Regions from separate parts of the Streptomyces sp. CA-278952 genome, predicted to be linked through region 1. Evidence: riboswitches for the same ligand, from Rfam matches in the RefSeq annotation. Region 1 holds a riboswitch; the other holds the start of a gene.
The links. Region 1 has a riboswitch for cyclic di-AMP ahead of N7925_RS22090 (transglycosylase family protein). Riboswitches for the same ligand answer to the same signal wherever they lie in the genome.
Positions count from the first base shown of each region.

Region 2: it holds a riboswitch for cyclic di-AMP, as region 1 does, so the genes downstream of both, N7925_RS12910 (C40 family peptidase) here and N7925_RS22090 (transglycosylase family protein) in region 1, are expected to answer to the same signal.

Region 1 covers NZ_CP112880.1:4,904,464-4,908,655, forward strand. Annotated here, with positions in the region: gene N7925_RS22080 (cytochrome P450 family protein) at 1-26, shown strand, start outside; gene N7925_RS22085 (transglycosylase family protein) at 213-1,283, shown strand; cyclic di-AMP (ydaO/yuaA leader) riboswitch at 1,573-1,755, shown strand; gene N7925_RS22090 (transglycosylase family protein) at 1,761-2,465, shown strand; gene eno (phosphopyruvate hydratase) at 2,785-4,065, shown strand; gene N7925_RS22100 (FtsB family cell division protein) at 4,159-4,192, shown strand, end outside.
Region 2 covers NZ_CP112880.1:2,962,542-2,966,733, forward strand. Annotated here, with positions in the region: gene pcrA (DNA helicase PcrA) at 1-2,039, opposite strand, end outside; cyclic di-AMP (ydaO/yuaA leader) riboswitch at 2,309-2,476, shown strand; gene N7925_RS12910 (C40 family peptidase) at 2,475-3,677, shown strand; gene N7925_RS12915 (hypothetical protein) at 3,721-4,074, opposite strand.

The DNA.
Region 1 (4,192 bases):
AAAGTGACACAGTGTCAACTCCGTGACTTTCACGTGATCTGGGCTGCATCGACTTGTGACACACGTTCGAGTCCCGCTAGGTTCACGGTTCGACGCGTCGGTCGCACCTTGCTCACGCGTCACTTGTGCTCCGAAGCAGCACGGAGTCCGGCACGGAATCCGCTGCGCGGCGCTCAGGTCACTCGCTTGTCAGTCGCACGGAAGGCATACTCATGGGCTCCGCGAACGGCAGACACCGCCGCCCTCGTCAGGCACCCGCCCTCATCGTCGCCGCGGGCGTGACGGGATCGGCCATCGCCATCCCCCTGCTCGGCGCCGGCGGTGCGCAGGCGGCCGAGGCCACCACCTGGGACCGGGTCGCCGAGTGCGAGAGCGGCGGCATGTGGAGCGCCGATCTCGGCAACGGCTACTACGGCGGGCTCCAGTTCTCGCAGGAGACCTGGTCGGCGTACGGAGGCGCGGCGTTCGCGCCCCGCGCCGACCTCGCCAGCCGCTCGCAGCAGATCTCCGTCGCCGAGAAGGTCCTGGGCGACCAGGGCCCGAAGGCGTGGCCCAGCTGTGCGGTGATCTCCGGTCTCGCGGTGGACGGCAGTCTGCCCGGCGTCGACCCGGGCACCTCGCCGTCCACGGACCCGTCGGCCGACCCGTCCGCCGATCCGTCGGCGGACCCTTCGGCCGACCCGGCCCCCACCCCGACCGACGAAGCGGACGCAACCGGTGAATACGGTGAATCACGTGAAACGGGCAAGGGTGAGAAGGGTGATGAGGCGGACAAGAGCGGTAGTGGTGGCGCGGAGAAGGGGAGCGGGACTCCCGACTCCTCGGTGACGCCCTCCGCCCCGCCCGCCTCCGACGCCCCCGACGCCTCGGACCCCTCCACCGCCCCCGACGCCTCGACGGGCGAGGGCGACGGCAAGGGAGGCAAGCACCGGGGCGCCCCCGCGCCCGAGGAGGCCGACGGGGGCCGGAAGGACGGCCCCCGTGATTCCGGCCGGCACGCATCGCGCGGCGAAGGCGACGCGCGGGACGGTGGCGCGGCGGCCGCCGACGGGTACACGGTGCGGCCCGGGGACAACCTCTGGGCGATCGCCGACGCCCAGGAGATCCCCGGCGGCTGGACCGGCCTGTACGAGACGAACAAGGACCTCCTGGGCTCCGACCCGGACCTGATCCTGCCCGGCCAGAACCTGGACCTGCGCCTGGACCGCGGTGCGGGCGAGGACGCGGACCCGGCCGCACCGGAGGGTGCCGAGACGTCCGCCGGGGCGCCCGCCGCCAACTGATCGAATTCGGGAAAACACCCCGAAAAGCGAGGCAGTTAAGAGACCTATGTCCACTTTTGCGTAAGTGAGACATGGGTCTCTTTGCTTCAACTGGCGTGATTCGTCCGGCCGGTCCGGGTGAATCGCCCCCCACCTGCGGAAACAGCCCGTCGGTCACGGCGAGTTCGGGTTGATTGCCCCCTATGTCCATCTTTGAATGTCGGGGTTGCCTGTGTTTACGGTCGGAACCGCTCGCACCGCGGGCCCCGTCGACCGTCACGCCGAATCCTGCCGTCGGTCGAAGGGAACAGACGCGTAAGCGCCGTAGGCAGGAGCGGGGGACCCAGGTAAGCCGCCGGGTCCGGACGCCTCGTCGAACCGACGGGGACGTACGGGACCGGCTAGGGGTGAAGTCGCGAGCAGCACCGCGCGACCGGGCAACTCATCAGCCCGAACCCGACAGCTCACCTCGTAGGCGTCGGTGAGGAGATTCCTTCCATGCTGCTGAACAGCAAGGGCAAGCACCGCCGCCCGTCCAAGGCCACCCGTATCGCCACCCTCGCGGGTGTCACCGGTGCCGCCATCGCCGTCCCGCTGATGGGCGCGACCAGCGCTTCCGCCGCCTCCGTCGAGACCTGGGACGCCGTCGCCCAGTGCGAGTCCGGCGGCAACTGGTCCATCAACACCGGCAACGGCTACTACGGCGGACTGCAGTTCTCGCAGTCCAGCTGGGCCGCCGCCGGCGGTACGCAGTACGCCTCCCGTGCCGACCTGGCCTCCAAGGACCAGCAGATCGCCGCCGCCGAGAAGCTTCTCGACCTGCAGGGCCCGGGCGCCTGGGCCTGCGCCGGCGCCGGCGGCCTCACCAACGACGGTGTGGACCCGGGCGTGAACACCGGCTCCGGCTCCGGCGAGAGCAAGCCCGAGCAGGCGCAGCCCGAGCGCCAGGCCGAGCAGCCCACCACGCGCTCCGAGCAGCGCGAGGCCCCCAAGGCCGAGAGCAAGAAGACCGTCACCACCCCGACCGGCGAGAAGGTCCAGAAGGGCGACGGCGAGTACAAGGTCAAGGCCGGCGACACCCTGAGCACCATCGCCCAGGCGGAAGACGTCAAGGGCGGCTGGAGCAAGCTCTTCAAGCTCAACGACGACATCGTCAAGGACGCGGACCTGATCTTCCCGGGTCAGCAGCTCCACCTGAAGTAACCGCCGTCTCTCCTCCCCGGAGGAGAAGCGTCCGGCGGCACTTCTCCTCGCACGGCTTCCCGGCCCGGCGCGCTCGTCCCCCAGCGCGCCGGGCCGGGTTCTTCGTGAGCGGCGGGCGCCGATGGCCCATGCGTTCACCTCTTGTTGTTACCACTCAGTAGATTTCTAGAGTTTTGTCCCGTGATGCAGGTCCTTGGGTCCTTTTTCGTCCCAGGAGGCGGGCGGTCGGCCGGTCGACGCGGCCGGGCCCGATAGGCTCGTGCCGCAAGGCCACAGTGACCCTGCACAACCAGTGTCAGATCCCAGAAGGAGATGCCTCGTGCCGTCCATCGACGTCGTCGTAGCCAGGGAAATCCTCGACTCCCGGGGCAACCCCACGGTCGAGGTCGAGGTTGGCCTCGACGACGGCAGCACGGGCCGTGCTGCCGTTCCGTCCGGTGCCTCCACCGGAGCGTTCGAGGCCGTCGAGCTTCGCGACGGTGACCCCAACCGCTACATGGGCAAGGGCGTCGAGAAGGCCGTCCTCGCCGTCATCGAGCAGATCGGCCCGGAGCTCGTCGGGTACGACGCCACCGAGCAGCGCCTCATCGACCAGGCGATGTTCGACCTCGACGCCACCGAGAACAAGGCCTCGCTCGGCGCGAACGCCATCCTCGGCGTCTCGCTCGCCGTCGCGCACGCCGCCTCCGAGGCGTCCGACCTGCCGCTCTTCCGCTACCTCGGCGGCCCGAACGCGCACCTGCTGCCCGTTCCGATGATGAACATCCTGAACGGCGGCTCGCACGCCGACTCCAACGTGGACGTCCAGGAGTTCATGATCGCCCCGATCGGCGCGGAGTCCTTCTCCGAGGCCCTGCGCTGGGGCGCGGAGGTCTACCACACGCTGAAGAAGGTCCTCAAGACCAAGGGCCTGTCCACCGGACTCGGCGACGAGGGCGGCTTCGCCCCGAACCTGGAGTCCAACCGCGCCGCCCTGGACCTCATCGTCGAGGCCATCAAGGAGGCCGGCTACGTCCCGGGCCGCGACATCGCGCTCGCGCTCGACGTCGCCGCGTCCGAGTTCTACAAGGACGGCGTCTACGAGTTCGAGGGCAAGTCCCGCTCGGCCGCCGAGATGACCGAGTACTACGAGGAGCTCGTCTCCGCGTACCCGCTGGTCTCCATCGAGGACCCGCTGTACGAGGACGACTGGGCCGGCTGGAAGGTCATCACCGACCGCATCGGCGCCAAGGTGCAGATCGTCGGCGACGACCTCTTCGTCACCAACCCCGAGCGGCTGGCCCGCGGCATCGAGGAGGGCTCCGCCAACGCCCTGCTCGTGAAGGTCAACCAGATCGGTTCGCTGACCGAGACCCTGGACGCCGTCGAGCTGGCCCAGCGCAACGGCTTCAAGTGCATGATGTCGCACCGCTCCGGCGAGACCGAGGACGTCACCATCGCCGACCTCGCCGTCGCCGTGAACTGCGGTCAGATCAAGACCGGCGCCCCGGCCCGCTCGGACCGCGTCGCCAAGTACAACCAGCTGCTGCGCATCGAGGAGATCCTCGACGACGCCGCGGTGTACGCGGGCCGTTCCGCCTTCCCGCGCTTCAAGGGCTGACCCGTAGCGTCAGGACGGTAGCCTCCGCCCGTCCCCGCACCCGGTCCCGTACCGTGTGCGGGGACGGACGTGTGTGATGGGGAGGCGGGAGACATGGCCGGGAAGGACCGCGACCGGTTCTCCACCG
Region 2 (4,192 bases), 1.9 Mb from region 1:
GCGCGGGTGATGCCGACATACGCGAGACGGCGCTCCTCCTCCAGCTCCTTGGTCTGGCCGAGGGCCCGCATGTGCGGGAAGACGCCGTCCTCCATGCCGGTGAGGAAGACGACCGGGAACTCCAGGCCCTTCGCCGTGTGCAGGGTCATCAGCGTGATGACGCCGGAGCCGTCCTCGTCCTCGTCGGGGATCTGGTCGGAGTCGGCGACGAGCGCGACCTTCTCCAGGAACTCCGCGAGCGTGCCCGCGCCTTCCTCGTCGCCGCGCTCCTGCTCGAATTCGAGGGCGACGGCGGCGAGTTCCTGGAGGTTCTCGACGCGGGTCTCGTCCTGCGGGTCGGTGGAGGCCTGGAGCTCGGCGAGATAGCCCGTACGCTCCAGGACCGCTTCCAGCACGACTGCGGGCCCCGCGCCGGACTCGACGATCGTGCGCAGCTCCTCCATCAGCGTGTTGAAGCGCTTGACGGCGTTGGACGAGCGGGCGGCCATGCCGTACGCCTCGTCGACGCGGCGCAGTGCCTGCGGGAAGGAGATCTTCTCGCGCATCGACAGGGCGTCGATCATGGCTTCGGCGCGGTCGCCGATGCCGCGCTTGGGGACGTTGAGGATGCGGCGCAGCGGGACGGTGTCCTCGGGGTTGGCCAGGACCCGGAGGTAGGCCAGGACGTCCCGGACCTCCTTGCGCTCGTAGAAGCGCACACCGCCGACGACCTTGTAGGGCAGGCCGACGCGGATGAAGATCTCTTCGAAGACACGGGACTGGGCGTTGGTCCGGTAGAAGACGGCGACGTCGCCCGCCTTGGCGTCGCCCGCGTCGGTGAGCCGGTCGATCTCGTCGGCGACGAACTGCGCCTCGTCGTGCTCGGTGTCGGCGACGTAGCCGGTGATGCGGGCGCCGCTGCCGGCGTTGGTCCAGAGGTTCTTGGGGCGGCGGCTCTCGTTGCGCTCGATGACGGCGTTGGCGGCGGAGAGGATCGTCTGCGTGGAGCGGTAGTTCTGCTCCAGCAGGATCGTCGTCGCGCTCGGGTAGTCCTCCTCGAACTGGAGGATGTTGCGGATGGTCGCGCCCCGGAAGGCGTAGATCGACTGGTCCGCGTCGCCCACCACGCACAGCTCGGCGGGTGCGTCGGCCTCCCCGGCCGGGCCGACCAGCTCCCTTACCAGCGTGTACTGGGCGTGGTTGGTGTCCTGGTACTCGTCGACGAGGACGTGGCGGAAGCGGCGGCGGTAGTGCTCGGCGACGTCCGGGAAGGCCTGGAGCAGGTGGACCGTCGTCATGATGATGTCGTCGAAGTCCAGGGCGTTGGCCTCGCGCAGGCGGGCCTGGTAGAGCGCGTACGCCTGGGCCAGGGTCTTCTCGAAACCGTCCGCCGCCTGTCCGGCGAAGGTCTCCTCGTCGATGAGCTCGTTCTTGAGGTTGGAGACCTTGGCGGTGAAGGACTTCGGCGGAAACTGCTTCGGGTCCAGGTCGAGGTCGCGGCAGACCAGGGCCATCAGCCGCTTGGAGTCGGCGGCGTCGTAGATCGAGAACGACGAGGTGAAGCCGAGCTTCTTCGACTCGCGGCGCAGGATGCGGACGCACGCGCTGTGGAAGGTCATGACCCACATGGCGTTGGCGCGGGGGCCGACGAGCTGCTCGACGCGCTCCTTCATCTCGCCCGCGGCCTTGTTGGTGAAGGTGATCGCGAGGATCTGCCCGGGGTGCGTCCCGCGCTCGGCCAGCAGGTGGGCGATGCGGTGGGTGAGAACCCGGGTCTTGCCGGAGCCGGCCCCGGCGACGATGAGCAGCGGGGACCCGGCGTGCACGACGGCGGCGCGCTGCTCGGTGTTCAGCCCGTCGAGCAGCGCGGCGGAGTCGATCACCGGGCGCGCGTGACCGTCCCGGTAATACCCGTCCCGGGGCGGCGGGGGCGCGTCGTAGACGCCTCCGAAGAGTCCCTCCGGCACCGCTTCGGGCGCGTGGTCCTCGGGAGGCGGCGGGGGGCCGTCCTCCGCGGACTGGAGGCCGGTCAGGAAACTGTCGTCAAAGAGGCTGCTCATCGCCTCCCGAGTCTAGGCGGCCGGACTGACAACGTTCCGCCGAAGCCGGAAAGCAGCCGCTCGCACCACGCCGTCCCCCGTACGCACGGAGACCGGACGTCGACGTTCCGTGAAGGAGTGCCCGGTCGGAGGGGGTGCCCGGCCCCTGATCGGGAAAGGTCACGAAAATGTATCGGGCATATCGCTCATCGTCCTTCCCAGCGGCGGGGCCGGTTGGCTAGCGTGCTCGGTCAGGTGGCCCGTACCTCCCTGAGGCGAACCACGCCCAACGGGCGCCTCTGCCGAATCCGTCCTGCCGCCCTGGCGGTTCGGAACCGGGGACCCACACGCGACACCGGGGTGAATCGGTCCGTGCCCTCGCATCCGGGACCGTAGGACAGCCTTCCGTTCCGTCCGAACCCGACAGCTAACCCGGTAGGCGGTCCACGGAAGGAGATGCCGGTCTTGGCATCGCATCGCAAGCCGCGCACGAAGGTGCGCACCACCACCCCCGCCGTCGGGCTGACGACGGCCGCGCTGGCCTCCGTGACGCTGCTCTCCACGCAGAGCGCCACGGCCGCGCCCACCGAGCCGAAGCCCGCCGTCGAGGAAGTACAGAAGAAGGTCGACGCCCTGTACCGGCAGGCGGGCACCGCGACCCAGGAGTACAACCGGGCCAAGGCCGCCTCCGCGTCCCAGCAGACGAAGGTCGACACGCTGCTCTCCGACGTGGCGAAGCGGGCCGAGAAGATCAACGAGGCGCGCCGGGCGCTGGGCTCCTACGCGGCGGCCCAGTACCGCAACGGGGGCATCGCGCCCGCGGCGACGTTCTTCCTGGCGGAGAACCCGCAGGGGTACTTCGACCAGAGCCGGCTGATGGACCGGGCGACGGAGCGGCAGCAGAAGGCCGTCACCGAGGTCCGTACGCAGCAGGCCTCGGCGGCGAAGAAGCGCGCGGAGGCGGTGAAGAGCCTGGAGACCCTCACCGAGACGCAGGCCACGCTCGCCTCCAGCAAGAAGGACGTGCAGACCAAGCTCACCGAGGCCCGGAACCTGCTGTCGAGGCTGACCGCCGAGGAGAAGGCGCGGCTGGCGGAGCTGGAGCGCAGACAGGAGGCCGAGGCGAAGGAGAAGGCGGCGAAGCTGGCCGCCCGGCAGGCCGCCGAGGCGAAGGAGAAGGCCCGCGAGGAGGCGGCGAAGGAGTCCGGCGGCGGTTCGGGCACGGGCTCCGGTTCCGGTTCCGGTTCCGGTTCCGGTACGGGAACGGATCCGGGCTCCGGCACCGGCACCGGTACGGACAGCGGTTACGCCGCCAAGGCGGAGAAGGTCCTGGCCTTCGCCCGCGCCCAGATCGGCAAGCCGTACGTGTGGGGCGCGTCGGGCCCCTCCAGTTACGACTGCTCGGGGCTGACGCAGGCGGCGTGGCGGGAGGCGGGCGTGACCCTGCCCCGGACGACCTGGGACCAGGTGGAGGTCGGGACGCGGGTCGCCACCTCCGATCTGATCCCCGGAGACCTGGTCTTCTTCTACGACGACATCAGCCACGTCGGCATCTACAAGGGCGACGGGATGATGATCCACGCCCCGAAGCCGGGTGCGAACGTGCGCGAGGAGTCGATCTACTCCATGCCGATCTACGGAAGCGTGCGGCCGGCGTGACGCGCGCCGGGGGCGGCCCTCCGGCGGCCGCCCCCGGGGAGGCTCAGGTCCAGACCGTGGCGATGAAGATGTTGGCGGCCGTCAGTCCGCCGACCGCGGCGAACGCGCCCTTGTCCACCGTCTCGTCGTCCCGCTTGACGTAGACGAGGGCGAGGATCACGACCAGCAGGGCGAGCTTGATGCCGATCTTGACGTTGTTCACGGTCTGGTCGTCGGCCTGAGCGAGCCCGACCAGGGCGATGCCGGTGACGAGCATGGTCAGCGCGCCGTGCAGCATGGCGGGGATGAAGCGGGCGGTGCCCGCTCCCATGGCCTTCATCTGCGTCAGGAAGCCGCCCAGCAGGGAGGCGATGCCGATGATGTGCAGGGCGACGAAGACATTGATGAGTACGTCCATGTCTCCGGAGCCTAGCCAGGGCCAAGGATTTACCTTTCAGTGAGGCCAACCTTTCTTGTGCGCTTCCCGACTCGCCACTCGCCGCGCCGAGCTGCGCGAACACCGCACCGCGATCCGC